3 regions of the Streptomyces sp. NPDC100445 genome follow, and region 1 is predicted to be linked to each of the others. Evidence: riboswitches for the same ligand, from Rfam matches in the RefSeq annotation. Region 1 holds a riboswitch; each other region holds the start of a gene.
The links. Region 1 has a riboswitch for cyclic di-AMP ahead of ACIQVT_RS15900 (transglycosylase family protein). Riboswitches for the same ligand answer to the same signal wherever they lie in the genome.
Positions count from the first base shown of each region.

Region 2: linked by a shared signal. The riboswitch ahead of ACIQVT_RS24375 (M23 family metallopeptidase) and the one ahead of ACIQVT_RS15900 (transglycosylase family protein) in region 1 are both predicted to bind cyclic di-AMP.
Region 3: linked by a shared signal. The riboswitch ahead of ACIQVT_RS27555 (C40 family peptidase) and the one ahead of ACIQVT_RS15900 (transglycosylase family protein) in region 1 are both predicted to bind cyclic di-AMP.

Region 1 is NZ_JBIVZV010000005.1:388,769-398,123, forward strand. It holds gene ACIQVT_RS15870 (protein kinase) at 1-639, shown strand, start outside; gene ACIQVT_RS15875 (glycoside hydrolase domain-containing protein) at 782-1,609, shown strand; gene ACIQVT_RS15880 (SurA N-terminal domain-containing protein) at 1,792-2,442, shown strand; gene ACIQVT_RS15885 (nucleoside triphosphate pyrophosphohydrolase) at 2,591-3,574, shown strand; gene ACIQVT_RS15890 (cytochrome P450) at 4,448-5,719, shown strand; gene ACIQVT_RS15895 (transglycosylase family protein) at 5,893-6,990, shown strand; cyclic di-AMP (ydaO/yuaA leader) riboswitch at 7,173-7,348, shown strand; gene ACIQVT_RS15900 (transglycosylase family protein) at 7,353-8,090, shown strand; gene eno (phosphopyruvate hydratase) at 8,453-9,355, shown strand, end outside.
Region 2 is NZ_JBIVZV010000010.1:327,591-336,945, reverse strand. It holds gene lhgO (L-2-hydroxyglutarate oxidase) at 2-1,213, shown strand; gene trmB (tRNA (guanosine(46)-N7)-methyltransferase TrmB) at 1,666-2,490, shown strand; gene ACIQVT_RS24385 (PrsW family intramembrane metalloprotease) at 2,559-3,848, shown strand; gene ACIQVT_RS24380 (aldo/keto reductase) at 3,874-4,824, opposite strand; gene ACIQVT_RS24375 (M23 family metallopeptidase) at 4,903-5,985, opposite strand; cyclic di-AMP (ydaO/yuaA leader) riboswitch at 5,995-6,163, opposite strand; tRNA gene ACIQVT_RS24370 (tRNA-Met) at 6,464-6,537, shown strand; gene ACIQVT_RS24365 (dihydrofolate reductase family protein) at 6,585-7,718, opposite strand; tRNA gene ACIQVT_RS24360 (tRNA-Lys) at 8,007-8,082, opposite strand; gene ACIQVT_RS24355 (amino acid permease) at 8,182-9,355, opposite strand, start outside.
Region 3 is NZ_JBIVZV010000013.1:42,384-51,738, forward strand. It holds gene ACIQVT_RS27545 (M23 family metallopeptidase) at 1-1,569, shown strand; gene pcrA (DNA helicase PcrA) at 1,610-4,099, opposite strand; cyclic di-AMP (ydaO/yuaA leader) riboswitch at 4,341-4,508, shown strand; gene ACIQVT_RS27555 (C40 family peptidase) at 4,517-5,629, shown strand; gene ACIQVT_RS27560 (hypothetical protein) at 5,669-6,022, opposite strand; gene ACIQVT_RS27565 (NlpC/P60 family protein) at 6,490-7,551, shown strand; gene ACIQVT_RS27570 (LuxR C-terminal-related transcriptional regulator) at 7,604-8,347, opposite strand; gene ACIQVT_RS27575 (PspC domain-containing protein) at 8,344-9,355, opposite strand, start outside.

The DNA of each region.
Region 1 (9,355 bases):
GCCCCCTGGCCGGACCGGGCCCGGACGCCCGCGCCCCAGCCCGCCCCCGCCGCGCCGGCGCCGCCGGTGGCCGGGAAACCGGATGTCGCGGCCGCCGTCGACGACGTCAAACGGCTGCTGGGGGAGGGCCGGATCACCCAGGCCGTCGACATCCTGGGCGCGATCCTGCCGGCCGCCGCGCAGCAGCACGGTGAGCACTCCCCGGTCGTCCGCACGCTGCGCAAGCAGTACGCGGCCACGCTCATGGACGACGGCCAGTACCGGCGCGCGCTGCCCGAACTGCGCCGGCTCGCCGACGAACGCGCCGCCGAGGCCGGCCGAGCCGACCCGCAGTCCCTGCGCTACCGCTACGAGGCCGCGCAGTGCCTGGAGCAGCTGGGCGAACCCGCGGCGGCGCTCGCCGAGTACCGCGCCCTCCTGCCGTACTACGAGAACCAGTACGTCTCCGGGGACCCGGGGCTCGCCCACGAGGTGCGCCGGCGCATCGGCCACCTGCTGCTCGCCCTCGGCGACCGGCCGGCCGCCCACGACACGCTCGCACGGCTGCTGATGGACGTGGAACGCCTGCACGGCCCGGGCCACCCCACGGCGGTGGAGGTCCGGCGGACCCTCCAGTGGCTGGGGCAGGTGCGCGGGTAGATTGTGTGTTCGCCCGGGTGCTGCCCGGGCTCTCCGGGCGCGCGGTTCTCCCGGCGGCGGACCCGCCGCCCCGGTACCCCGCGCCCCGTTTCCGACAGGCACGCGCGCGTGTGCGGGATCACATCATCAGGGGTGGGGTTACATGGCCGGCCACCGGCAGTCCAAGAAGCGCAGGTACATCACGTGGGCGGTGGTCGGCGCGGCCGTCGTCGCCGGGGCCGGGATAGCCGCCCAGGCGTCCATGGCCGCCACGACCTGGCCGGCGCAGAAGACCTTCACCGGCCGCGCGTTCGACACGTGCACCGCGCCCTCGCTGTCCACCATGAAGGCCTGGCACACGGGCTTCTACGGCGCGGCGGCCGTCTATGTGGGCGGCAGGAACCGCGGCTGCGCCCAGCCCAACCTCACCGCCTCCTGGGTCAAGTCGGTCAACTCCCTCGGCTGGAAGCTCATCCCGCTGTACGTCGGCGCCCAGCCGCCGTGCCAGTCGGGTGCCAACCCGGAGAAGCTGACCGCCGCCACGGCCGCCTCGCTCGGTGCGAAGGACGCCACCGACGCCGTGGCCAAGGCGTCCGCGCTCGGCATGAAGGCGGGCAGCGCGGTCTACCTCGACATGGAGGCGTACGACATCACGAACAAGTCGTGCAACGACGCCGTGCTGACGTACGTGCGCGCCTTCGACAAGGGCCTGCACGCCAAGACGTACCGGGCCGGCTACTACGGCTTCAGCAGCTCCAGCGCCAAGGCGATCGCCACCGCCAAGGACAGTACCGACCTGCCGGGCAACCTCTGGTACGCGCTGTGGGACAAGCAGAACACGACGACCGCGGACTGGCCGTGGGGTGCCACACGGTTCACCCAGCACAGCCGCGCCCACCAGTACCTGGTCAACAGCAAGGAGTCGCACGGCGGCGTCACGCTGACCGTCGACCGGGACGCGTGGGACGCGCCCGTGGCGCTCGTCGGCTGACCCGTCGCCCGGGGCGGTGCCCGGACTGTCGCACGGACCCGCGCACGGACCGGCGGCGGAAGGCGTGGCGGGCGGCGGTGCCCGAAGGGCGCGTGAATCGTTGGTCGAATGGGTTGGCCGCGAGCTGCCCACTGCCTACCATCGATCATCGCAAGTCATTGCAATCTCCCCTGGAGGTTTCCTTGCACCGCCGCCGTCGCACCGCGCTCGTCCTCACCGCCGCGATCGCCGCCGCGGCACCCCTGCTGACCGCCTGCGGAAACGACGCGCACCCGGGCGCCGCGGCCGTCGTCGGGGGCGGGCGGATCACCGTCGCCCAGCTGGAGAACAGGGTCGGCGAGGTCCGCGCGGCGCAGCGGGCCGCGGTGACGGACGACGCCCAGTACCAGCAGGTCGTCTCCTCCACCAGCAGCCTCACCCGCGACACGCTGCACAACATGGTCCTCGACCGGGTGCTGCACCGCGCCGCCCAGGACGAGGGGGTCACGGTCACCCGCAAGGAGATCCAGCAGATGCGTGCGGGGCTGGAGCAGCAGACCGGTGGCGCCAAGGGCCTGGAGACGGCCTGGCTCCAGAAGTACGGCATCGCCCCGGAACGCCTCGACGACAACCTGCGCCTCCAGCTGGAGGCGCAGAAGCTCGCCGCGAAGCTGGGCACCGACACCAGCAGGCCGGAGTTCTGGAAGACCCTGTCCGCGGCGTCCCGGGAACTGCACGTCGACCTCAACCCGCGCTACGGCACCTGGGACGTGCAGAAGAGCAGCCGCGTGGACGCCCGGACGCCGTGGGTCCGCGAGGTCACCTCGGCGGACGGACAGCCGGCCACGGCCTAGGCCGGCCGGTCGAGGGGGCTGGACCGACCGGTCGGCTGCCCGGGCCGGTTGGTCGAGGGGCTGGGCTGGTCGGTCATACGATCACAGGACTCTTCGGGCCTGTGGACAACGCGATCCGTTCGCCCGCGCCGTGGGTTACGTTCGGATCGTGAACGAATCCCGCCGCGAGACCGCTGCCGCCCCCGGCCGTGTCGTCCTGCTCACCACCAGCCACCGCGTCGCCCCCGGTCTGCTCTCCTGGCCCGCCTGGCAGGTCCTGCGCGCCGCCGACGCCGTGCTCTGCGCGGACGGCGCCCACCCGCAGCTGCCGTACCTGCGGGAGGCGGGGATAACGGTGACGCCTACGTCGCCCACCGCGCAGGAGCTGGTCGACGCCTGCGCCGGCGGGCGGACGGTGGTGGTCGTGGCCACCGGTGAGGGCGAGCCGGCCCTCACCGACGGCCTGGCCCGGCTGGCCGGCGGCGGCCGGACCGCCATGCCGGACCTGGAGCTGCTGCCCGCCTCCTACGACCTGCCCGGCGCCCGGCTCCTGGACCTCGTGCAGGTCATGGACCGCATCCGCGCTGAGTGCCCGTGGTCCTCCCGGCAGACCCATGAGGGCCTCGCCAAGTACGGCATCGAGGAGGCGTACGAACTGGTCGAGGCGATCGAGGCCGGTGACCGCGAGGAACTGCGCGAGGAGCTGGGCGACGTCCTCCTCCAAGTCGTCTTCCACTCCCGGATCGCCGAGGAGCACCCGGACGCGCCGTTCTCCGTCGACGACGTCGCCGGCGGCATCGTCGCCAAGCTCGTCCACCGCCACCCGCACGTCTTCGGCGACGAGACGGCCGAGACCCCGGAGGACGTCAAGGAGCACTGGCTGCGCACCAAGGCCGAGGAGAAGCGGCGCGCCTCGGCCACGGACGGTGTCCCGCTCGGCCAGCCCGGCCTGGCCCTGGCCGCGAAGCTCGCCTCCCGCGCCCGCACGGCAGGCCTGGACGTACCGCTGCCGCGGGGCGAGGGCATCGGGTACGAACTGCTGGCGCTGGCGGCGCGCGCCGAGGCGGCCGGCATCGACCCGGAGGCGGCACTGCGAGCGGCCGCCCGGGCGTACCGGGACGCGATACGCACCGCCGAGGGCCTACCGTCCTGACCCCGCCGCGCCCGGTGAAACGGCACGGCCTTCACACCTGAGGCCCGAGATCCCGGCGCCCGGGACCGACGGAGCCCCCGGAACCGGCACGGTCACCACCCCGCCGAACTCACAGACCCCGGCGCCAGCACCGCCCGCTCGCGGTGACCACGGCGCCCCGGCGCCGGCCGCCGCGCCCGGCATACGCCGTGTGCCTCTCGTCGCTCGGGGCCGGGGGGCCGGGGGCACGGTTGCCGGACCTGCCGCGCGCCCTGTGCCCTCGCGTCGCCTGGGCCAACGGCCACCGCACCAGCGGTACGCCCCTCACCCCTGCGTTCCCGAGGCCGGGGGGAACGGCCGTCACACCTGCCGTGCGCCTTGCCCCCTGCATCCCGTGCCTTGCCCCCCGCATCCCCGCGGTCGGGGCAGCGTTCCCTCTATCCGCCACCCGTCCTACGCCCCTCCGCCTCCCCAGCGCCGGGGCAACAGCTCCTCGATCCGCCGCCCACCCCACGCCCCTCCGCTTTCCCAGCGCCCGGCAACGGCCGGCCACGCCCGCCACGTGCCCTGTCGCCCCGCGTCCTGGGGTACCGGCCACCGCACCCGCCGTACGCCTGCCTCCCCAAGCCCTTGGGGCGACGTCCGCCGTACCCGCACCCACACCCGCACCTGTCCTACCCCGGCCCACCCCCGTCTCCCCGGGACCGGGGAACCTCCGCCCCACCCACCACCCTCTGCCGCACGCCACCGCCCCTGGGCCGGAGAACAGCCGCCGCACATTCCCCCACCCCACTTCACCCACCCCACTCACCTCACCGCACCTCACCACCCCGCCGGAGGCGCTCGTGCCTGCCCCCGCCGTGCGCTGGCCCGTGGGGCGGATACCGTCGGGGAGTGACCGACCAGCTCCGCCCCGACGGCCCGGCGCCCGCGCTCTTCACGTGGGAGTTCGCCACCGATCCCTATCCCGCCTACGCCTGGCTGCGCGAGCACGCCCCCGTGCACCGCACGCGGTTGCCGAGCGGGGTCGAGGCGTGGCTCGTCACCCGGTACGCCGACGCCCGGCAGGCCCTGGCCGACCAGCGGCTGAGCAAGAACCCGGCGCACCACGACGAGCCCGCGCACGCCAGGGGCAAGACCGGCATCCCCGGCGAGCGCAAGGCCGAACTGATGACGCACCTGCTGAACATCGACCCGCCGGACCACACCCGGCTGCGCAGGCTGGTCAGCAAGGCGTTCACCCCGCGCCGGGTCGCGGAGTTCGCGCCCCGGGTGCAGGAGCTGACCGACCGGCTCATCGACCGGTTCGCGGCGACCGGGTCCGCCGATCTCATCCACGAGTTCGCGTTCCCGCTGCCCATCTACGCCATCTGCGACCTGCTCGGTGTCCCGCCCGAGGACCAGGACGACTTCCGGGACTGGGCGGGCATGATGATCCGGCACGGCGGCGGGCCCCGGGGCGGGGTCGCCCGGTCGGTGAAGAAGATGCGCGGCTACCTCGCCGAGCTGATCCACCGCAAGCGCGCGGCGCTGCCCGCCGAGCCGGCGCCCGGCGAGGACCTGATCTCCGGCCTGATCCGCGCCTCCGACCACGGCGAGCACCTCACGGAGAACGAGGCCGCCGCGATGGCCTTCATCCTGCTGTTCGCCGGTTTCGAGACGACGGTGAACCTCATCGGCAACGGCACCTACGCGCTGCTCACCCACCCCGAGCAGCGCGGCCTGCTCCAGGAGTCCCTGGCGCGCGGGGAGCGGGACCTGCTGGAGACCGGCGTGGAGGAACTGCTCCGCTACGACGGCCCGGTGGAGCTGGCGACCTGGCGGTTCGCCACCGAGCCGCTCACCGTCGGCGGGCAGGACATCGCGCCGGGCGATCCGGTGCTCGTCGTCCTGGCCGCGGCGGACCGGGACCCGGCCCGGTTCGCCGGCCCGGACGTGCTCGACCTCGCCCGCCGCGACAACCAGCACCTCGGTTACGGCCACGGCATCCACTACTGCCTGGGCGCGCCGCTCGCCCGGCTGGAGGGCCAGACCGCGCTCGCCACCCTGCTCACCCGCCTGCCGGACCTGCGTCTCGCCGCGGACCCGGCCGAGTTGCGCTGGCGCGGCGGGCTCATCATGCGCGGTCTGCGCACCCTGCCGGTGGAGTTCACACCCACCGGCTGAGGACCGCCCCGCCCCCACCGCACGGGAAATGACAGACGTTCAACTTTGTGATCTTCACGTGATCTGTGCGGCATTAACTTGTGACAAGTGATCGTCTGCCGATACGTTCACCCCTCAGCGCGGCGGGCACGGTTTCGCCGCGCCGGTCCAGCTGTCGCTCGAAAGGCTTCTGCATGCTCTCCGGGAACGGCCGACACCGTCGCCCCCGTCAGGCTCCGGCGCTCCTCGTGGCGGCCGGCGTGACCGGCTCCGCCATCGCCATTCCGCTCCTCGGCGCCGCGAGCGCCAACGCGGCCGACGGCACCACGTGGGACAAGGTGGCCGAATGCGAGAGCGGCGGCTCCTGGAGCGCGGACACCGGCAACGGATATTTCGGCGGCCTCCAGATCTCGCAGGACGACTGGGCCAGATACGGCGGCACCGAGTACGCGGCCAGCGCCGACCAGGCCAGCCGCTCCCAGCAGATCGCCGTCGCCGAGAAGATCCTCGCCGGCCGGGGGACCACTCCCTGGGCGACCTGCGCCCTGCTGTCCGGGCTGACCTCCGACTCGGGCTCGGTGGACGTGGACACGGGCGTCGGCGGCTCCGGTGGTTCCGGTGACACCGGCGGCACCGAGGGCTCGTCCGGCACACCGGACCCGACCGGTTCCACCGGGACGGACGGCGCGAACGGGACGAACGACACATCCGATGCCTCCGGTACGTCCGGTTCGCCGGATTCGCCGTCCTCCACCGGTACCGGCTCGTCCGCCAACTCCGGTTCGAAGGGCGGCTCCTCCTCGGACAAGGCGGGTACGCCGACCGCGAAGCCGGGCAAGGGTGTCGGCGGGACGACCGGGTCCAAGGGGAGTGACGCCCCCAAGTCCGACAAGCGCGCCGTACCGGACGCCGGTGCGCCGCGGGGGGTCGGCGGCTCGCCCACGGCCGTCCCGGACGCCGGTGAGGTGGACAACCCTCAGCAGGCCGCCGGTTCCTGGAGCCTGGTCGACACCGGCAGTCTCGGCACGAGCGGGCGCCATCGTGGGGCCAACGCGGACGAAAACGTGACAAACGGTCAAAGCCCGGCACTCTCCGGCCGCCACGCCTCTCCCGCGCCGGACACCTACACGGTCCGTGAGGGCGACACCCTCGCGTCCATCGCCGACTCCCTCGACGTCGACGGGGGCTGGCGCGCGCTCTATACCGGAAACAAGAAGGCCATCGGCACCGACCCGAACCACATCAGTGCCGGTCAGACCCTTGAAGTCACGGACGAAACGGACGCCGACTAGCGGGAGTTGACGCCCCATATCGCGGCTGATGTCCGTTTTGGCGAAGGTGTGGGATGAGTCTCAGAAGCCTTGATCGTCTTTGAAATTCCGGCGATCACGTGTCTACGGTCGAGATCGCTCGTCACCACGGGCCCCGGCTTCCGCAACGCCGAATCCTGCCAGCGGTTGCCCGGGAACAGTCGTCGCGTCATGCGCCGCAGGCAGGAGCGGGGGACCCAAGGTAAGTGCCGGGACCAGCAGTCGAAGAGGCTGGCACCGGCTGGGGGTGAAGCCGCACCGCGCACAGCGTGGGTGCGGCCGGGCAACTCAACCGGCCCGAACCCGACAGCTCACCTCGCAGGCGTCGGTGAGGGGATAGATCCATGCTGTTTTCCGCCAAGGGCAAGCACCGTCGTCCGTCCAAGGCCGTCCGGGCCATCACGCTCGCCGGTGTCACCGGCGCCGCCGTCGCCGCCCCGCTGATGGCGACCGGCACCGCCTCCGCCGCCACCACCTCCGAGTGGGACACCGTCGCCCAGTGCGAGTCCGGCGGCAACTGGGCCATCAACACCGGCAACGGTTACTACGGCGGTCTCCAGTTCTCCGCCTCCACCTGGGCCGCGTACGGCGGCACGCAGTACGCCGCCACGGCCGACAAGGCCGGCAAGGCGCAGCAGATCGCCGTCGCCGAGAAGGTGCTGGCCGCGCAGGGCAAGGGTGCCTGGCCGGTCTGCGGCACGGGCCTGTCGGGCGCGTCCACCGGCGGCTCCGCCCCGACCACCACCTCGGGTTCGGCCGGTACCACCGACACGACCCGCTCCAGCGACCAGCAGGCCGCCTCCCGCTCCGCCGAGCGCCCGGCCACCTCCGCGAGCAAGAGCCCGAGCCAGGCCCCGAGCCAGACGCCGAGCCCGAGCAAGAGCAAGACCGTCACCACCCCGACCGGCCAGAAGGTCAAGAAGGGCGACGGCGAGTACAAGGTCGTCACCGGCGACACCCTCAGCTCCATCGCCGCCGCGAAGCACGTGCAGGGCGGCTGGGAGAAGCTGTTCCGGCTGAACAAGGACATCGTCGAGGACGCCAACCTCATCTACCCGGGTCAGCAGCTCCACCTGAAGTGACCCCCCGGCTCCGCGCGGAGCCACAGCCCCCTCCCGCCCCCGGCCCGCGTGCCGGGGGTCCGGCGCGGGGGCGCCCCCGTCCCCACGGACTCCCCGCCCCGGCGCGCGTTCCCCCGTACGCGCCGGGGCGGGGTTTTTCGCTGCCGCCGGTCCCCTCTCTCCGGCCGGGTCTCCCCGTTGTATCCGGCCGGGTTTCCCCGACCCCCTTTGTTTCGACCTGAAACAAAAGGTACGGTCGCCTTGTCCACGGGGCGGTCGGTCGGTGGCCGGCGCCCCGGAGACGGTTAGGCTCTAGTCGCAAGGCACAGCCGTAAGGCACACAGCCCCGCACTTCCAGCGTCACATCCAAGAAGGAGATGCTCGTGCCGTCCATCGACGTCGTCGTAGCCCGGGAAATCCTGGACTCCCGAGGCAACCCCACGGTCGAGGTCGAGGTCGGCCTCGACGACGGCAGCACGGGTCGTGCCGCCGTCCCGTCCGGCGCCTCGACGGGCGCCTTCGAGGCCATCGAGCTGCGCGACGGTGACCCCAACCGGTACCAGGGCAAGGGCGTCGAGAAGGCCGTCCTCGCCGTGATCGAGCAGATCGGCCCCGAGCTGGTCGGCTACGACGCCACCGAGCAGCGCCTCATCGACCAGGCCATGTTCGACCTGGACGCCACCGACAACAAGGGCTCCCTCGGCGCCAACGCCATCCTCGGCGTCTCGCTCGCCGTCGCCCACGCCGCCTCCGAGGCCAGCGACCTGCCGCTCTTCCGCTACCTGGGCGGCCCGAACGCGCACCTGCTGCCGGTGCCGATGATGAACATCCTGAACGGCGGCTCGCACGCCGACTCCAACGTGGACATCCAGGAGTTCATGATCGCCCCGATCGGCGCGGAGTCCTTCTCCGAGGCCCTGCGCTGGGGTGCCGAGGTCTACCACACCCTGAAGAAGGTCCTGAAGAACAAGGGCCTGTCCACCGGTCTCGGCGACGAGGGCGGCTTCGCCCCGAACCTCGGCTCCAACCGCGAGGCCCTCGACCTCATCCTCGAGGCGATCAAGGAGGCCGGCTACACCCCCGGCGAGCAGATCGCGCTGGCCCTGGACGTCGCCGCCTCCGAGTTCTACAAGGACGGCTCGTACGTCTTCGAGGGCAAGAACCGCACCGCCCAGGAGATGACCGAGTACTACGCCGAGCTGGTCGAGGCGTACCCGCTGGTCTCCATCGAGGACCCGCTGTTCGAGGACGACTGGGAGGGCTGGAAGACCATCACCGACCAGCTC
Region 2 (9,355 bases), on a different contig from region 1:
GGTGGTGCAGGTGCGGGCCGGGGCGTACGACTGTGATGTGCTCGTGATCGGTGGCGGGATCGTCGGGCTGTCCACGGCGTACGCGATCACGCGCGCCGCGCCCGGCACGCGTGTGACGGTGCTGGAGAAGGAGCCCGGCCCGGCGCGGCACCAGACGGGGCGCAACAGCGGCGTCATCCACAGCGGCATCTACTACCGCCCGGGCTCGCTCAAGGCGCGGTACGCGGTGCGGGGCGCTGCGGAGATGGTCAAGTTCTGCGCCGAGTACGGCATCGCCCACGCCGTCACCGGCAAGCTGATCGTCGCGACCGCGCGGGAGGAGCTGCCGCGGCTCCACGCACTGGTGCAGCGGGGCCGCGAGAACGGCATCCCGGTGCGCGAACTGGGGCCCGCGCAGATCAGCGAGTACGAGCCGGAGGTGCGCGGTCTCGCCGCCATACACGTGGGGACGACCGGCGTGTGCGACTTCGTGGGCGTCGCCCGCGCGCTGGCGCGGGCGTCCGGGGCGGAGATCCGCTACGGCGCCCGGGTCGTCCGGGTGGACCGCCGCCCGGAGCGTGGCGTGGCCGTGCTCACCACGACCGGGGACGTCGTCCGCGCGCGCGTGTTGGTGAACTGCGCCGGACTGCACTGCGACGAGGTGGCCCGTCTCACCGGGGACGACCCCGAGGTGCGGATCGTGCCGTTCCGCGGCGAGTACTACGAACTGGCCCGGCCGGAGCTGGTGCGAGGGCTGGTGTACCCGGTGCCGGACCCGGCGTTCCCGTTCCTCGGGGTGCACCTGACGCGCGGCGTCGACGGGAGCGTGCACGTCGGGCCGAACGCGGTGCCGGCGCTGGCCCGCGAGGGGTACGGCTGGGGAGTCGTACGGCCCCGGGAGCTGGCCGGGACGGTCGCGTGGCCGGGATCGTGGGCGATCGCCCGGCGCCACTGGCGGTACGGGGCGGGTGAGCTGCGGCGGTCGGTGTCCAAGGGCGCCTTCCTGGAGGCCGTGCGAAGACTCCTGCCCGGGGTGGAGGCCGGTGATCTGGTGCGGGCCCCCGCCGGGGTGCGGGCGCAGGCGGTGCTGCGGGACGGCACGCTGGTGGACGACTTCCTCATCAAGGAGGGGGCACGGACCGTGCACGTCCTCAACGCGCCGTCCCCCGCCGCCACCGCGTCCCTGCCGATCGGCCGGGAGGTCGGCCGCCGGGCACTGGAACTGCTCGCGTGACCCCGGCACCACCGCACAAGCGCCCCGGGCCCACTCACACGCCGGTTCCCTGCCCGCAAGGCCCACACGGAACGGCACCCGCGCGTCCGGCACCCGACCGACGCTGACGCCCAGCCGGCCCGGACACCGCGCCGGAAGCGCTGAGCCCGCCAGCAGCGGACCCCCTCGCAAAGCGCTCGCCGGCTCCCCGCCCAAATTGCCTCGCGCCGGAACCGCGCACACGGCCGGCACCCGATCCCCCGCAGTCCTCGCCCAGGACCCCGCACCCCCGGCCGGTGCCCGGGCCGTTTTCCACGGGCGGTCCGGAGCCTGCCACACGGTGCCGCTGGTGGGACCGGTCACGCCCGGCCGGTGCGCCGGCGTCGGACCATGTCGTCGCGCGGTGCCCGCGCCGGAGGCGTCCCCGTAGGGGCCCTGGGGGATGCTCGGGGCGCCGTAAAATCGGTCGTACTGTGTCTGACTCCCTGAACGCTCCCGACGCCCCGCTTCCGGCACCGCACGACTGCGGTGGCTCCGTCCGGCACACCCGGACCCGGGGCGAGCCGCGGTTCCCGGACGGTCCCCGGGCCGACCCCGCCGGCTCGCACTTCGAGCGGCGGATCCGGAGCTTCCAGCCGCGGCGCAGCCGGGTGACGACCGGGCAGGCCGACGCGCTCCAGCGGCTGTGGCCCACGTGGGGGCTGGACATCGACGGACAGCGGGTGATCGACCTCGCCGAGCTGTTCGGCAACGACCGTCCCGTGGTCCTGGAGATCGGATTCGGGATGGGCGAGGCGACCGCGCGGATGGCCGCGGCCGATCCGGACACCAACATCCTCGCTGTGGACGTGCACACCCCCGGGCAGGGCAACCTGCTCAACCTGGCGGACCGCGCCGGGCTGTCCAACGTCCGCGTCGGCAACGGCGACGCGATCATCCTGCTCGGGGAGATGCTCCGCCCCGACGCGCTGGACGGGCTGCGCGTCTACTTCCCCGACCCCTGGCCCAAGAAGCGCCACCACAAGCGGCGCCTCATCCAGCCGGAGTTCCTCACCCTGGCCGCGACCCGGCTGAGGCCCGGCGCGATCGTGCACTGCGCGACCGACTGGGAGCCGTACGCGGAACAGATGCTCGAGGTGCTCGGCGCGCACCCCGACTTCGAGAACACGCGGGCGGAGGGCGGGTACGCCCCGCGCCCCGGGTTCCGGCCGCTGACCCGTTTCGAGGGTCAGGGACTGGACAAGGGTCACGTGGTGAACGACCTGCTGTTCCGGCGCGTACCGCACCGGGAGCGTTGAGCCCGGTCCGCGCACCGGACCGGCAATCCGCTCCTGCCCCTCGTCCCGACACCGTTAGGGTCGATGCCGTGGCCACCAGTCCCCCGTTCCCGACGCGTCCCCCGAGCCCCGGCGACGGTGTGCTCCGCCATCCGCACTGGTGGCAGCGCAGGTGGGTGCGGTACGGGGCGCTGAGCACGCTGCTGGCGCTGTCGGGGCTGGTCATCCTGGCGCTGGTGCGACGCCAGACCGGCACCGAGGGCTTCGTCGTCGGGCTGGGGCTGGCCGTGCTGCCCGTGCCCTGGCTGATAGCCGCGTTCCGGTGGCTGGACCGGGTGGAGCCGGGCCCCTGGCGGAACCTGGTGTTCGCCTTCGCCTGGGGGGCGTGCGCGGCGGCGCTGATAGCCATCGTCGCCAACAGTTTCGCCACCCGCTGGATCGCCACCTCGACCGCGGACCCGGCCGGCGCCGACACCCTCGGGGCGACGGTGATAGCGCCGATCGTGGAGGAGTCCGCGAAGGCCGCGGCCGTCCTGCTGGTCTTCCTGTTCCGCAGACGCCACTTCACCGGGATCGTGGACGGCGTGGTGATAGCGGGGATCACCGCCACCGGCTTCGCGTTCACCGAGAACATCCTGTACCTCGGCACGGCGTTCGGCACCGACCAGCTCACCGGCGACCGCGGCATCGCCTCGGTCACCGCCGCCACCTTCTTCGTGCGCATCGTGATGTCGCCGTTCGCGCACCCCCTGTTCACGGTCCTCACCGGCATCGGCTTCGGCGCCGCCGCGCTGTCCGCCGAGCGGCAGCACGTGCGCCGGGCCCTGCTGCCGCTCGGCGGGCTGCTGCTCGCGATGGGCATGCACGCCTTCTGGAACGGCTCCGCCACGTTCGGCCGGTACGGGTTCTTCGCCGTCTACGCCGCCTTCATGCTGCCCGCGTTCGGGCTGCTGACCTGGCTGGCGGTCTGGACGCGGCAGCGGGAGCTGCGGACGGTGCGCGCGGAGCTCCCCGCGTACGTGCTGGCCGGGTGGCTGGGCCCGGGCGAGCCGTTCGCGCTCGGCTCGATGCGGGCGCGGCGGATGGCCCGGGACTACGCCCGGCACCACTTCGGCCGCCCGGCGGCGCGGGACGTCGCGCGGTACGAGGCGTGCGCCACCTCGCTGGCGTTCCTGCGACACCGGGGGCGCGCGGGGCGGGCCGGGGCCGACTTCGTCGTACGGGAGCGGGAGCTGCTGGACGAACTGTGGCGGCTCAGGGAACCGGCGCGGCCGGCACTGGAGTACGCGGCGCGGGCCGCCGCTCCGCCCCGGCCGGTGTACGCGCCCGCGCCGCCGTACTGGCACGGCGCGCCGGCGTACAACCCGTACCGGACCTGACCGGGGCGGAGCCGCGGGCCGTGGCCTAGGCGGGGGCGGAGGCGGTGGTCAGGGCGGCCAGCTCCTCGTCGGACAGCTTCAGGTCGGCCAGGCCCAGCAGCGCCGGGAGCTGTTCCACGGTGCGGGCCGAGGCGATCGGGGCCGCGACGGTCGGCTGGGCGGCCAGCCAGGCCAGGGCGACCGTGGCGAGCGGAACCTCGTGCGCGGCGGCGATGTCGTCCAGGGCCGCCAGAACGCGCCGGCCGTTCTCGGAGTCCGCGTACTTCTGGGCCGTACCGGCGCGGGCGCTGTCGACGGTCGTACCGGGGCGGTACTTGCCGGTGAGGAAGCCCGCGGCGAGGGAGAAGTACGGGACGGCGGCCAGGTTCTCGCGGGCGGCGAGGTCCTGGAGCGGGCCCTCGTACGTGTCGCGGGAGACCAGGTTGTAGTGGGGCTGGAGGGCGACGTAGCGGGCCAGGCCCTCGCGGTCGGAGTGGTCGAGGGAGGCCCGCAGGCGCTCGGGGCTGATGTTGGAGGCGGCGATGTGCCGGACCTTACCCGCCTTCACCAGGTCGTCGAGGGCGCCGATGATCTCCTCGACCGGCACCTCGGGCTGGTCGAAGTGGGTGTAGTAGAGGTCGATGCGGTCGGTGTCCAGCCGGCGCAGCGAGGCGTCGGCGGCGGCCTTGATGTTGGCCGCGGACAGGCCCCGGTACTCGGGGTGCTGGCTGACCTTGGTGGCGATGACGACGTCGTCGCGGTTGCCGCGGGCCTTGACCCACCTGCCGATGATCGTCTCCGACTCCCCGCCCCGGTTGCCCTCGATCCAGGCGGAGTAGGAGTCGGCGGTGTCGACGAAGTTGCCGCCGACGGCCGCGTAGGCGTCGAGGACGGCGAAGGAGGTCTGCTCGTCGGCGGTCCAGCCGAAGACGTTGCCACCGAGGGCGAGCGGGAAGACCCGGAGGTCGGAGGAGCCGAGTGTGCGCGGTGATGTCAGTGAGGTCATACGTCACTACAACGCCGGCGGCGGGAGATCACATCCCGGGGCCGGCGCCGAGTTCCCGCGGGATGCCGCTCAGGGGGTGAGGCCCTTGCCCCGCAGCCAGGTCATCGGGTCGGTGCCGGTGGCCTGGCCGCCGGGGTGGACCTCCAGGTGCAGGTGCGGGCCGGTGACGTTGCCGGTGGCGCCGACGCGGCCGATGACCTCGCCGGTGGTGACCTTCTGGCCGGCCGTGACGTTGATCGAGGACTGGTGGCAGAACCACAGCTCGGTGCCGTCGTCGAGGGTGAGGACCGTCCGGTAGCCGTAGGAGCCGGCCCAGCCCGCCTCGGTGACCGTGCCGCCGTGGATCGCCTTGATGAGCGTGCCGGTGGGGGCGGCGAAGTCGAGGCCGGTGTGGTGGCCGGAGGACCACATGCTGCCGGCCTCGCCGAACGTCGAGGTGATCGTGTACGAGGAGGTGGGCAGCGTGTACTGCCCGGCGAGCTTCGCCTGCTCGGCCCGGCGCTTCTCCTCGGCCAGCTTCGCGGCCTTCTTCGCCGCCTCCTTCTCGGCGGCGGCCTCGGCCTTGCTCTTGGCCTCGGCCGCGTGCGCGGCGGCTTCCTCCTCGGCCCGGGCGGCGCCGGCCGCGCTCTGCCGCTCGGCGCTGGCGAGCGCGGCGGCGGTGGCCCTGCTCTCGGCCTGGCCCTGCTGCCGCTCGGCCTGGGCCAGGATCCGGGTGCGCAGGGCCTCGCCCGCGTCGGTGCCCGCGTGGTCGTCGGCGACGCCGACAGCGCTGAGCGCGGTCGTGGCCGTGGCCGTCTCCGGCGCCTCGGTGGCGGTGCCGCCGAAGAGGGAGCCGACGGAAGGCATCTCCGGCAGGTCGGGCAGGTCGGGCAGGGAGATGGAGACCGGCGGCTTGCCCGTGTTGGCGCTGGCCATGCCGCCGGCGCCGACCGCGGCGATCACGCCGACGCCGAGGACGGTGGAGCTGCGCGCGAAGCCGCCGCGCTGCTTGGCGACGCGGTGCCGGCCGCGGACCGGGACGACGGAGTCCTCGGTGGGGTTCCACTCCTCCCAGGGGCCCTCGTCGGCCCGGCGGTCGCCGTAGCCGAAGGTCTCGCCCTCGCGCTGGGCGGGCGGGAACGGGGTGCTGGGGGCAGGCCGGTTGGACGCCACGCGGGCGCGCTCCTTTCCTTCCGCCGCCTACCGGGTTAGCTGACGGGTTCGGAGCGGGAAGGTCTCCTACGCGCGTATACCGGGCGTGGACCCGCATGGGTTCCACGGCGGCATTCGCGAGATTCACCCCAGGGTGGTGGTTCCCCGGTTCCCTTGCGGGATTCGGCGCGTGCGCACGGAGCCGTCGCTGGTGACGGCTGGGACGACCGCGCTGCGTTATCGAACGTTAATAGACCTGCCAGTCACTTTCCAAGCCGTCTCGTCTTGATCGTTGACGTTTCCGTCCGGGGATCAATCGGTCAAGATGCCTGCACAACGGGCGAGTTGGCCGAGGTACAGGAGTCACTCGCACGTTTGATGGTGACTCGGTCGTCATCGCACAGCTCCCCCGTCATCACTCAGAGCGACGACGACAGGGGGGCGCGGGGAACCGATGTGCATCGCACCCCGTGGATGGCGTACAGTAGAGACACAACGACGCGGGGTGGAGCAGCTCGGTAGCTCGCTGGGCTCATAACCCAGAGGTCGCAGGTTCAAATCCTGTCCCCGCTACTGAAGACTCAGGGCCGGAATCCATTGGATTCCGGCCCTGAGTGCTGTCAGGCGAGCAGATGCCCGTTCGGCGCCTTGGCCAGCGCCTCCAGCTCCGGCAGTACGACGACCCGGGCGCCCGCGCCGGTCAGCACACCCGAGCCGTCGGCGCCCGCGACGAACGTGTCGGGCTCGCGCCACGCCGTGACCACCCGGCGCACCCCGGCGCGCAGGATCAGCTCGGCGCAGGGCGTGGGCCGCGAGGCGCGGCGGGCGCACGGTTCGAGGCTGCTGTAGACCGTGGCGCCGGGCAGGCGCGGGTCGGCCGGGTCGGTCTTCGCGAGGGCCGCCTCCTCCGCGTGGACCAGGGCGTCGTCGCCCTCCCGGGAGTGGCCCCGGGCCAGCTCCGTACCGTCCGCGGCGACCACGACCGCGCCCACGCTGAAGGCGGTCCGGGACGGCGGGCACAGCGCGGCCAGCTCGCAGGCGGCGCGCAGCCAGTGGCGGTCGGCGGGGACGGGGACCGGGCCGGCGCCGGGAGCCGTGGGCTCGTAGCGCATCAGGACGACGTCCTCGATGCGCCGGGTGTCGGTCAGACGCAGGCGACCGCCCTGGTAGGCGCCGGGGCCGAACAGGCGCGGGGCCGCGGGGTCGCCGACGAGGAGCGGGGCGAGGACGAGCTGGAGTTCGTCGGCGAGGTCCTGCCGGAGCAGCTGCGTGTGGACCTGCCCGCCGCCCTCGACCATCAGGCGCCCCACGCCCCGCACGTCGTGCAGGTGCTCCAGCAGGGCCCGCCAGTCCAGCGCGGGCCCGAGCGGTACGACGTCGGCGGTGCCGCCGAGGAGACGGGCGGCCCGGGCGGCGCCGTCGTCGGTGGTGTAGACGAGTTTGTCGCCGCCGGTGTGCCAGAAGTGGGCGCCGGGGTCCAGGTCGCCGGAGGCCGTGACGGTGACCTTCAGCGGATACGCCGGCCGACCTGCCGCGACCCGGGCCGCGCGCCGCTCGGCGGAGTTGACCAGCAGGCGCGGGTTGTCGGCGCGGATCGTGCCGGCGCCGATCAGGATGGCGTCGACGGAGGCCCGTACCGCGTCGACCCGGTCGAAGTCGGCCGGCCCGGACAGCAGCAGCCGTTCCGGGCCGGTGTCGTCCAGGTAGCCGTCGAGGGAGACGGCGGCGGACAGCAGTACGTACGGCAGGGGCATCGGCGCACTCCCTCACGGCGGCCCGTGGACCGGCCGAAGTCATGGTTCACATCCCAGCGAACCTACCCCGGCGGCACGCCGCCCCACTTCCCGCCGCCCGCTCGGTCCTCCCGCACGCGGCGACGCGGGCGACGAGTTCACGCGTCAGCGGCGCACCGCCGCTCGAAGCGCTCCCGACGCGGTGGTTCGGGTCGCGGCGACGACCCGGGAACGCGGCAGCGCCCGGGCCGGGGGTGGCCCGGGCCGGGCGCTGGGGCCAGGTCAGGGGGGTGAAACCCTGCCTGGTGGTGGTAGGCCCTGTGGGACTCGAACCCACAACCAATGGATTAAAAGTCCACTGCTCTGCCAATTGAGCTAAGGGCCCAGGCGATGTTGCCTGTCCGAGCATAGCCGGAGGAGGCCGGGTCTCCGATCGGGTATCGGGGACACGGCCGTGTCGGCGGGGCGGGAGTGCGCGGGATCGTCACTTATCGGCCGGGATGGGGGTGTCGGTGGGCGCCAGGAACCAGTGGCGGGCCGACGCCAGCCACCAGGTGGTGGCGAAGCCGAGGACGGCCAGGACGGCGACCGGGGCGTAGTTGAAGGTGCTCCAGGTGACCGGCGAGACCTGCGGGAGCATGAAGAGGACGGTGATCGCCACCACCCAGCTCACCGAGACGATCCCGACGGGGCGTGACCACCGGCCCAGTTGCCAGGGGCCGGGCGTGAAGGCGGCGCCCTTGCGGACGCGCAGGAACGTCGGGATGACGTACGCGATGTACAGGCCGATGACCGCGATGGACGTCACCGCCGCGTACGCGGTCGTGTTGATGAGGTAGGGCAGGCCGAGGGCCAGGGCGCCGAGCGCGGCCAGCCAGACCGCCGCCACGGGGGTGCGGGTGCGCGGGCTGACCGTGTGCCAGACCCGGGAGAAGGGCAGCGCGCCGTCCCGCGAGAAGGCGTAGATCATGCGGCTGTTGGCGGTGACGGACGCCATGCCGCAGAAGAGCTGGGCGCCGATGACGACCAGCAGCAGGAGCTTGCCGGCCGTGGCGCCGAGGGCGTCCAGGAGGATCTGGGCGGGCGGGGCGCCGGTGGGGGAGGCGAGTTCCGCGTCGTAGGACTGGATGGCGAAGGTGAAACCGAGGAGGAGGACGAACCCGGCGATCCAGGACGTCCAGATCGCGCGGACGATGCCCCGGGGGCCCGCCGTGGCCGCGTCGTGGGTCTCCTCGGTCATGTGGGCGGAGGCGTCGTAGCCGGTGAAGGTGTACTGGGCCATCAGCAGGCCCAGCAGGACCACGTACGGGCCGCTGCTCCAGCCCGTCCGGTTGACGAACTCGGTGAGGACGAACGCCGGTGACCGGTGGTGGTCGGGCACGAGGGCGAGCGCGCCGACGATGAGCGTCACCCCGAGCACGTGCCACCACACGCTCACGCCGTTCAGGAACGCGACGATCCGCACGCCGAAGGTGTTCAGCAGGCCGTGCAGGACCAGGATCGCGGCGAACAGCGCCACCGTGCGGCCCGGGCTCACCCGGAAGCCGAACTGGAGGTTCAGGTAGGCGCCGAGGAAGGAGGCCGCGCCGAAGTCGACGCCCGCGGTCACCGCCACCTGGCCCAGCACGTTGAACCAGCCGGTGAACCACGCCCAGGCC
Region 3 (9,355 bases), on a different contig from region 1:
GTGAACGATCGTCACCCGTCGGGGGTCATGACCACCCCGGCCCCGGCTTCCGACGCCTCCACCGCGCCCTACGGGCCGTACGCGGCACAGGAAGTCCCCCGCGACGACCTCACCACGTACGGTAGCTATGACGCCACCGGTTTTCCGGGTGGGACCGCGGCCACCACCGCCTTCGCCGCCGACCCGCTCTTCGGCAGTTTCCCGGCCGGCGAGCAGACCACCGGCACGTACGGCACGGCCTCTTGGCAGCCGGACGGCGGTCACACTCCCGACCACGACCCGTACGCGGCCCAGCAGCACGCCGGTTACGGACACGGCGGCTACGACACCGCCGCCTGGGCGGTCCCGGCGCAGGCCACCGGCAACGACGTCAGCGGCCAGTGGGACACGGGCGCCTGGGTCCAGCCCGACCGGCCCGGCGCCGACCCCGCCCAGCAGTGGGACTGGGGCACCCAGACCTTCGACACGGGCGCGTACGACGCCACCCAGTGGAACTCCGCCGGGCAGGCCGGCACGGCGGAACCCGAGCAGGGCGGTGAGCCGTTCGACCAGGGGGCCACCGCCACATTCGAGACGGTCGGCGACGCACCGGCCGCGCGCTTCGAGCCCGCGTCGTCCTACGAGGACCACGAGCACTACAGGGACCACGAGAACTACGGGGACTTCGAGAACTTCGAGAGTTTCGACACCGGCGAGGACACCGCCCACGACGGACGGGCCGAGGAGAACGGACCGGACTCCACCGGCGAACTGCCCGCCGTGACCGGCCTGCTGGACGGCGAGGAGGAGACCGGACCGACGCCGCCGACCCGCGCGGGCGCACGCGGCGCGGCACGCTCCCGGCGCCGTACGCCCGCCAAGCGCTCCGCGCTGCTGACCGTCGCCGTGCCCTCGGCCTGCGTGATGGGCGTCGCCGGGATCGCCGCGGCCTCGGTCGGCACGCTCGGCGACAGCTCCGAGGACACCACCGCCTCCGCGCCGGACGCGCAGGTGGTCAAGCCGTCCATCGCCAACAGCAAACTGGACACCCAGCTCCGCACGCTCTCCGACGGTGCCCACGACTTCGCCGACCGGGCGAGCCGCACCCAGGAGCGGATCGACCTCGTGGCGCAGCAGGCGCTGGAGAAGAAGAAGGCCGCGGCGGAGGCCGCGCTCAAGGAGCGGCTGCGCCCGAAGTTCGTGCTGCCGGTCACCCAGCGCGGACTCAGCGCCTACTTCGGTCAGGCGGGCGTCAACTGGATGTCGGTGCACACCGGCATCGACTTCCCGGTCTCGTACGGCACCACCGTGATGGCCGCCACCGACGGCACGGTCAGCACCCAGTGGAACAGCGCCTACGGCAACATGCTGATCCTGACGTCGAAGGACGGCACGCAGACCTGGTACTGCCACCTGTCCAGCTACCGCGTCGCCTCCGGTACGACCGTCAAGGCCGGCCAGCCGATCGCCTACTCCGGCAACTCCGGCAACTCCACGGGTCCGCACCTGCACTTCGAGGTGCGTCCGGCGGGCGGGGCGGCCATAGACCCGCTGCCGTGGCTGCGCAGCCACGGACTCGATCCGACGTAGGGACCGGCGGGCCCCCGCCCGACGGCGGGGGCCTTCTTCCCTAGAGCTTCTCCACCGGCGCGTACCGCAGCAGCAGCCGCTTCGGCTTGGTGTCCCCGAAGTCGATCGTGGCCTCCGCGTTCGCGCCCGTGCCCTTCACCCCGACGACCGTGCCCAGCCCGAACTGGTCGTGGGTGACCCGGTCGCCGACCACAAGCGTGACCACCGGCTTCTCGGCCGTGCGCCGCGTGGCGAACCCGGACGCGCCCGACGCCGAGGACCGCGAGCGGGACGAAGACAGCGAGGCCGCGATCCCGGACACCGGCCCGGACGACACCGGCGCCGCGCCCCCTGTCCGCTTCCACTCCAGGTGGGCGGCCGGGATCTCCTCCAGGAAGCGGGAGGGCGGGTTGTACGACGGCTGGCCCCACGCACTGCGCAGCGCCGACCGCGTGAGGTACAACCGCTCCCGGGCACGGGTGATCCCGACATAGGCCAGGCGCCGCTCCTCCTCCAGCTCCTTGACCTCGCCGAGGGCGCGCATGTGCGGGAAGACGCCGTCCTCCATGCCGGTCAGGAACACGACCGGGAACTCCAAGCCCTTGGCGGTGTGCAGGGTCATCAGCGTGATGACGCCGTCGCCGCCCTCCTCGTCGGGGATCTGATCGGAGTCGGCGACCAGGGCGACCTGCTCCAGGAAGTCGGCGAGCGTACCGGACTCGCCCTCGGCGCGTTCCTGCTCGAACTCGAGCGCCACGGCCGCGAGTTCCTGGAGGTTCTCGATGCGGGTCTCGTCCTGCGGGTCGGTGGAGGCCTGCAACTCGGCCAGGTAACCGGTGCGTTCGAGCACGGCTTCGAGGACGGTCGCCGGTCCGGCACCGGATTCGACGATCGTGCGCAGGTCCTCCATCAGCGTGTTGAACCGCTTCACGGCGTTCGTCGACCGCGCGGCCATGCCGTACGCCTCGTCGACCCGCTTCAGGGCCTGCGGGAAGCTGATCTTCTCCCGCTGGGCGAGGGCGTCGACCATGGCCTCCGCACGGTCGCCGATGCCCCGCTTGGGCACGTTGAGGATGCGGCGCAGCGGCACCGAGTCCTCCGGGTTGGCGAGCACGCGCAGGTAGGCCAGGACGTCCCGGACCTCCTTGCGCTCGTAGAAGCGGACGCCGCCGACGACCTTGTACGGCAGGCCGACCCGGATGAAGACCTCTTCGAAGACACGGGACTGGGCGTTGGTGCGGTAGAAGACGGCGACGTCCCCGGCGCGTGCCTCGCCCGCGTCGGTGAGCCGGTCTATCTCGTCCGCGACGAACTGCGCCTCGTCGTGCTCGGTGTCGGCGACGTAGCCGGTGATCCGGGCGCCGTGGCCGGCGTTGGTCCACAGATTCTTCGGACGGCGTGACTCGTTGCGCTCGATGACCGCGTTGGCGGCGGACAGGATCGTCTGCGTGGAGCGGTAGTTCTGCTCCAGCAGGATCGTCGTCGCGTTCGGGTAGTCCTCCTCGAACTGGAGGATGTTGCGGATCGTCGCACCCCGGAAGGCGTAGATCGACTGGTCCGCGTCGCCCACGACGCACAGCTCGGCGGGGGGCAGGTCCCCCTCGCCGGGCGGCACGCCGGCGTCCGCGGCGGCCCGCTCGCCCGTCCCGACCAGCTCGCGCACCAGCGCGTACTGGGCGTGGTTGGTGTCCTGGTACTCGTCGACCAGAACGTGCCGGAAGCGGCGGTGGTAGTGCTCGGCGACGTCCGGGAAGGCGCGCAGCAGGTTGACCGTCGTCATGATCAGGTCGTCGAAGTCGAGGGCGTTGGCCTCGCGCAGCCGCGACTGGTAGAGCGCGTACGCCTGGGCGAGGGTCTTCTCGAAGCCGTCGGTGGCCCGGGCGGCGAAGTCCTCCTCGTCGATCAGCTCGTTCTTGAGGTTGCTGATCTTGGCGCTGAAGGACTTGGGCGGGTAGCGCTTGGGGTCGAGTTCCAGATCCCGGCAGACCAGGGCCATCAGGCGCTTGCTGTCGGCCGCGTCGTAGATCGAGAACGACGAGGTGAAGCCCAGCTTCTTCGACTCGCGGCGCAGGATCCGCACGCACGCGCTGTGGAACGTCATCACCCACATCGCGTGGGCGCGCGGGCCGACGAGCTGCTCCACGCGCTCCTTCATCTCGCCCGCGGCCTTGTTGGTGAAGGTGATCGCGAGGATCTGCCCCGGGTGGACACTCCGCTCGGCCAGCAGGTGGGCGATGCGGTGAGTCAGCACCCGGGTCTTGCCGGAACCGGCGCCGGCGACGATGAGCAGCGGGGAACCGGCGTGCACGACGGCGGCGCGCTGGTTCTCGTTCAGCCCCTCCAGGAGCGCCGCCGCGTCGATCACGGGGCGCGGGGCGCCGTCGCGGTAGTGGGAGTCCCGGTCCGGCGGCACGTCGAACTTCCCGCCGAACAGATCGTCCGGGACGGGCTCCGGAGCGTGGTCGTGCTCGGGCGGCGGCGGAAGCTCCTCGTCGTGCCCGCGCGGGGGCTGGAGGTCCGCCAGGAAGCTGTCGTCAAAGAGGCTGCTCATCGCTCTCCGAGTCTAGGGCGCCCCACCGACAACCGGTCACCGTCCCGGGAACCGATGTTCGCCACACGAGCGCCCCACCTCCCCTCACGCACCGGAAGCACCTGGTCACACGGATGCGCGTGCGCCACGAGGTCACGGAAATGTATCGGACATACTGCGCACCAACCTTCACAGAAGACACACGAGTTGGCTAGGTTGCCGTCAGGCCGCACGACCCCCCTCCGGCGAACGTCGCCGGGCCGCGCGGCCTCCGCCGAGTCCGGCGTGCCCCTGCGCGGCACCCGGAGCCGGGGACCCACCGAATCCTGGGGTGAATCGGCCGACTCCCGCCCGGGACGACGCCGTAGGGCAACCCTTCCGTCCGCCCGAACCCGACAGCTAACCCGGTAGGCGGCAGCTAGGAAGGAGTCGCCTCCCTTGGCGTCGCACCGCAAGCCGCGCCCCGGCGGGACCCCGGGGGCGGGCGTCCGCACCCCCGCTCTCGCCACCGCCGCGCTCACCTCCCTCGCCGTGCTCTCCCAGACCGCGGAGACCCTGCCCGGGGCCGGGCACGGCAGGCCGAGCCCGGAGGAGGTCGAACGCAAGATCGACGACCTCTACCGCCGCGCGGACTCGGCGACCGCGACCGCCGCGGTGACGGAGGAACCGGCCGGTGCCCCAGGGCGGCGGGCCGACAGCCTCCAGCGGCTGCGTGACGAGGTCGCCCGGCGCGCGGCCCGGGCCCGCGCCGTCCCGACCCCCCGCGGCAGCGTGCCGGCCCCTCCGGCCGCGGCCCCCACCGCCCAGCACCACACCACGCCCGCTCCGGACCGGGCACCGTCCCCGTCCACGCAGATGGGGAGCCCCGCGCCCACCACCGGCGCGGGTGTCGCGGCCCCGGCGCACGGCAGGGCCGCCGTGGCGCCCGGCTGGGACGGCGGTGTCATGGCCCCGGCCCCCGTGGGCACCGTCGCACCGCTCACCCATGCGGCACCGGCACCGGTCGTGAACGCCGTCGTGCGGGGCGAGGGCGTGGCCGTCGCGCCGTCCGGGAGCAGCGGGCCGGAGGTCGCCGCTCGGGGGCCGAGGGACCCGAAGGCGGTGAAGGCGGCCGTGCAGCGGAAGCTCGCCCACGCGCGCGTGCTGCTGGCCCGGCGGACCGTCCCGGGCTCCGCGCCGTCCGGCACGGACGCGGCCAAGGCAGGGAAGGCCGTCGCCTTCGCCCGGGCCCAGCTGGGCGCACCGTGCGTGTGGGGTGCCGCCGGGCCAGGCTCCTACGACTGCTCGGGCCTGGTCCAGGCCGCCTGGAAGTCCGCCGGCGTCACCTTGCCGCGTACCGCTCCCGGGCAGGCCGCCGCCGGCACCAGGGTCCCGCCGGCCGACGCCCGCCCCGGCGATCTCGTCCTCTTCCACGACGACCACCGCCACGTCGGGCTCTACACGGGCGACGGCATGATGATCCACGCCCCCAGGCCGGGCGCGTACGTCCGTGAGGAGCCGGTCTCCTCCGTCGGCACGTCGGCCGTCCACAGCGTGGTGCGGCCGGTCTGAACCCCGGGGTCCGCGTGGCCCGGCCACACGAACCGGTGATCAGGTCCAGAGCACGGCGATGAAGATGTTGGCCGTGGTCAGGAGACCGACCAGTGCGAACTGGCCCTTGTCGATCCGCTCCTCGTCCCGCTTGACGTAGACCAGCCCGAGGATCACGATCAGCAGGGCCAGCTTCACGCCGATCTTCAGGGTGTTGACGTGGTGGCCGTCGGCCTGATTGAGGCCGACCAGCGCCACGCCGGTGACCAGCATGGTCAGCGCGCCGTGCAGCATCCCGGGCACGAACCGGGCCGTGCCCCGGCCCATGGCCTTCATCTGGGTCAGGAAACCGCCGAGCAGCGCGGCGATACCGACGATGTGCAGGCCGACGAAGAGATGGATGAGTACGTCCATGGGGCCGGAGCCTAACCAGCGGCGTCCCGGCCTCCCGCCACCGGCCCCACCCGGGCGGCCCGCGCCCATGTCCGGGGGCACCGCGCGGACTCCACGGGCCAGCGGGTCGGACGTCGCATCTATGCGAGCCATAGCACCTCAGCTCTCCCGCCTGTCCCCCTTCCCACTCTTCGATCATCACGCAGCGTGAACAAAACGACTTCGGTCAGTGATCGCGATCGCATCTGGTCGTATCCGTCCTATCTCGATCAGTTCCGTACAGTGCGTTACCGACTCGTCACCGTTCGGCCTAGCGTCCTCCCCCAGTGACCGGCTCCCCACGCCGCCCGGACCCGGGCGGCGGCCGGCCACCGCGCCGAGAAGCACCCGGCGGCGGCCCGTTCCCCCTGTGCGGACCGCCGCCGGGCGTACTCACCGCGACCCCGCTCGACACCGTTCGAGCCGTACGGAAGGACGTGAAGGTCCAGGTGGCAGCGCACCGCAAGCCCCGCCAACGCTCGCTCGGCGGCCATACGGCCCGCACAGCCGCCACACTCGCCCTGGCGGGCGCGGCCACCGCGACGGCTTTCGACGGGACGGGCCACGCCGAGCCTCAGCTGACACCCGGGCAGGTGAAGGCTGAGGTGAACCGCCTGTACCGCGAGGCGGAGACGGCCACCGAGAAGTACGACGGGGCCAGGGAAGAGGCCACGGCGGCCAAGGCGCGGCTCGCCGGACTCCAGGACCAGGCCGCCCGCCGGCAGCAGAGGCTCAGCTCGGCCCGCGACGCCCTGGGCTCGATCGCGGCGGCGCAGTACCGGGAGGGCGGTGTCGACCCGGCCTGGCAGCTGGCCCTCTCCAGCGACCCCGACCGGTACCTGGACGGCGCCGCGTTCGCCGAACGGGCCGGTCACCGGCAGGCCGCCGCCGTGTCACGGGTACGCGACCAGCTGCGGGAGATCGAGCGGCTGCGCGGTGCCGCACGCATCGAACTGAGGTCGCTGCGCTCCCGGCAGGCGGAGCTGAACCGGCAGAAGAGGACCGTCACCGGCAAGCTCGAGGAGGCCCGGCGGCTGCTCCGACGGCTGACGCCCGTACAGCGGGCCGAGGTCACCGGCGCCGACGGCGGCGACCGGCACGCCTCCCGGTCGGCCGCGGGTCCCCGGGAGGCGATGCGGTACGGGTCCTCCCCCGCGCCCACGGCACGCGCGGCGGCGGCCGTCGCCTACGCCTTCGGCAAGCTCGGCAGCCCCTATGTGTGGGGCGCGACCGGCCCCGACGCCTTCGACTGCTCGGGACTGGTCCAGGCCGCCTACCGCTCGGCCGGCGTCTCCCTGCCCCGCACCACCTACGCCCAGATCGGCGCGGGCCGGCGGGTCTCCCGCTCCGAACTCCAGCCGGGTGACCTGGTGTTCTTCTACTCCGGGATCAGTCACGTCGGCATCTACGTGGGCGGCGGCCAGATGATCCACGCCCCCAACCCGTCGGCCCCGGTACGCCTGGCCCCGGTCGACCAGATGCCGTTCGCGGGCGCGACCCGGGTGGCGTGAGGGGCCGGACGACGGGATGCGGCAGGGGTGCGGCCGGACGGTGCCGCAGGGGTCAGACCAGTCGGCGCGCCGTCGCCCAGCGGGTCAGCTCGTGACGGTTGGACAACTGGAGCTTGCGCAGGACCGCCGAGACGTGCGACTCGACCGTCTTGACCGAGATGAACAGCTGCTTGGCGATCTCCTTGTACGCGTAACCACGGGCGATCAGCCGCAGCACCTCGCGTTCGCGCTGGGTGAGACGGTCCAGGTCCTCGTCCACCGGCGGGGCGTCGGTGGAGGCGAAGGCGTCCAGGACGAACCCGGCCAGCCGCGGGGAGAAGACGGCGTCGCCCTCCTGGACCCGGAAGATCGAGTCGACCAGGTCGGTGCCCGTGATCGTCTTGGTGACGTAACCGCGGGCGCCACCGCGGATCACGCCGATCACGTCCTCCGCCGCGTCCGACACGGACAGCGCCAGGAAGCGGACGGGCCGCTCGGGGTCCGCCATCAGGGCCGCACACCGGCGCAGCACCTCGACGCCGCCGCCGCCGGGCAGGTGCACGTCGAGGAGGACCACCTCGGGCCGGGCCGCGGTGATGACCGAGACCGCCTGGTCGACGTCCGCCGCCTCGCCGACCACCTCGACCCCGGTCTCGGCGGTCCGGCCGATCTCGGCCCGGACGCCGGTGCGGAACATCCGGTGGTCGTCCACGAGCACCACCCGTACCTGCCGCCCGCCCGCGCCGCCGTCGGACGGCTCGGTCCCCGCCGCCTCCACCGCCCTCGTCGTCCCGTTCCCCTCGGTCGCGTCGCTCATGACGTCCTCTCCGCCCTCTCCATCTCCAGCTCGACCTCGGTCCCGCCCCCCGGTACCGCCCGCAGCCGGGCCGTACCGCCGTTGCGCTCCATACGGCCGATGATCGATTCTCTGACGCCCATGCGGTCGGCGGGTATCGAGTCGAGGTCGAAGCCGGGGCCCCGGTCGCGCACGGACACGAAGACCGCCTTTCCCTCGACCTCGGCGTACACCTGTACGGCACCGCCGTCGCCACCGTACTTGGCGGCGTTCACCATCGCCTCGCGCGCGGCCTGCATCTGCGCGGCGGTCCTCTCGTCCAGCGGGCAGTCACCGACGATGACGACCTCGATCGGCACGCCGTGGTTGTCCTCCACCTCGGCGGCGTTGCGCCGCACCGCCTCGGCCACCGTGTCCGGTTCGTCCGCCTCGTCCTTGCCGGTGCCCTCCGGCTTGTACAGCCAGGTGCGCAGGTCGCGTTCCTGGGCGCGGGCGAGGCGGCGCACCTCGTTGACATTGTCGGCGTTGCGCTGGATCAGCGTGAGGGTGTGCAGCACCGAGTCGTGCACGTGGGCGGCGACCTCGGCGCGCTCCTGGGCGCGGATACGCATCAGGCGTTCCTCGGACAGGTCCTGGGTCATGCGGACCAGGTACGGGCCGGCGAGCAGGGTGATGCCCACCAGGACGGCGAGCGCGGCCTGGAGGACCGCGCCGAGGTGGGCGGCCGAGCCCTGGAGGACGAACACGGCCGAGACACCGGCGGTGACCAGCAGGACCCCGCCGGCGGCACGCAGCAGCGTGAGGGTACGGCGCCGGCGGCCGACCTCCACCCAGCGGGCCCGGCGGGCGTTGTCCGCCTGGCGCCAGACCAGGGCGACCCCCGCCGCGACCAGCACGGCGGGCACCAGATAGGCCTTGGCCGGGCCGTCCAGGTCGACGCTGCCGACGAAGACCATGGACACGACGACCATGAGGAGCAGGGCGGCGATCTGTCCCCGGTCCGGCTTGCGCGCCACCAGCTTGCGCCGG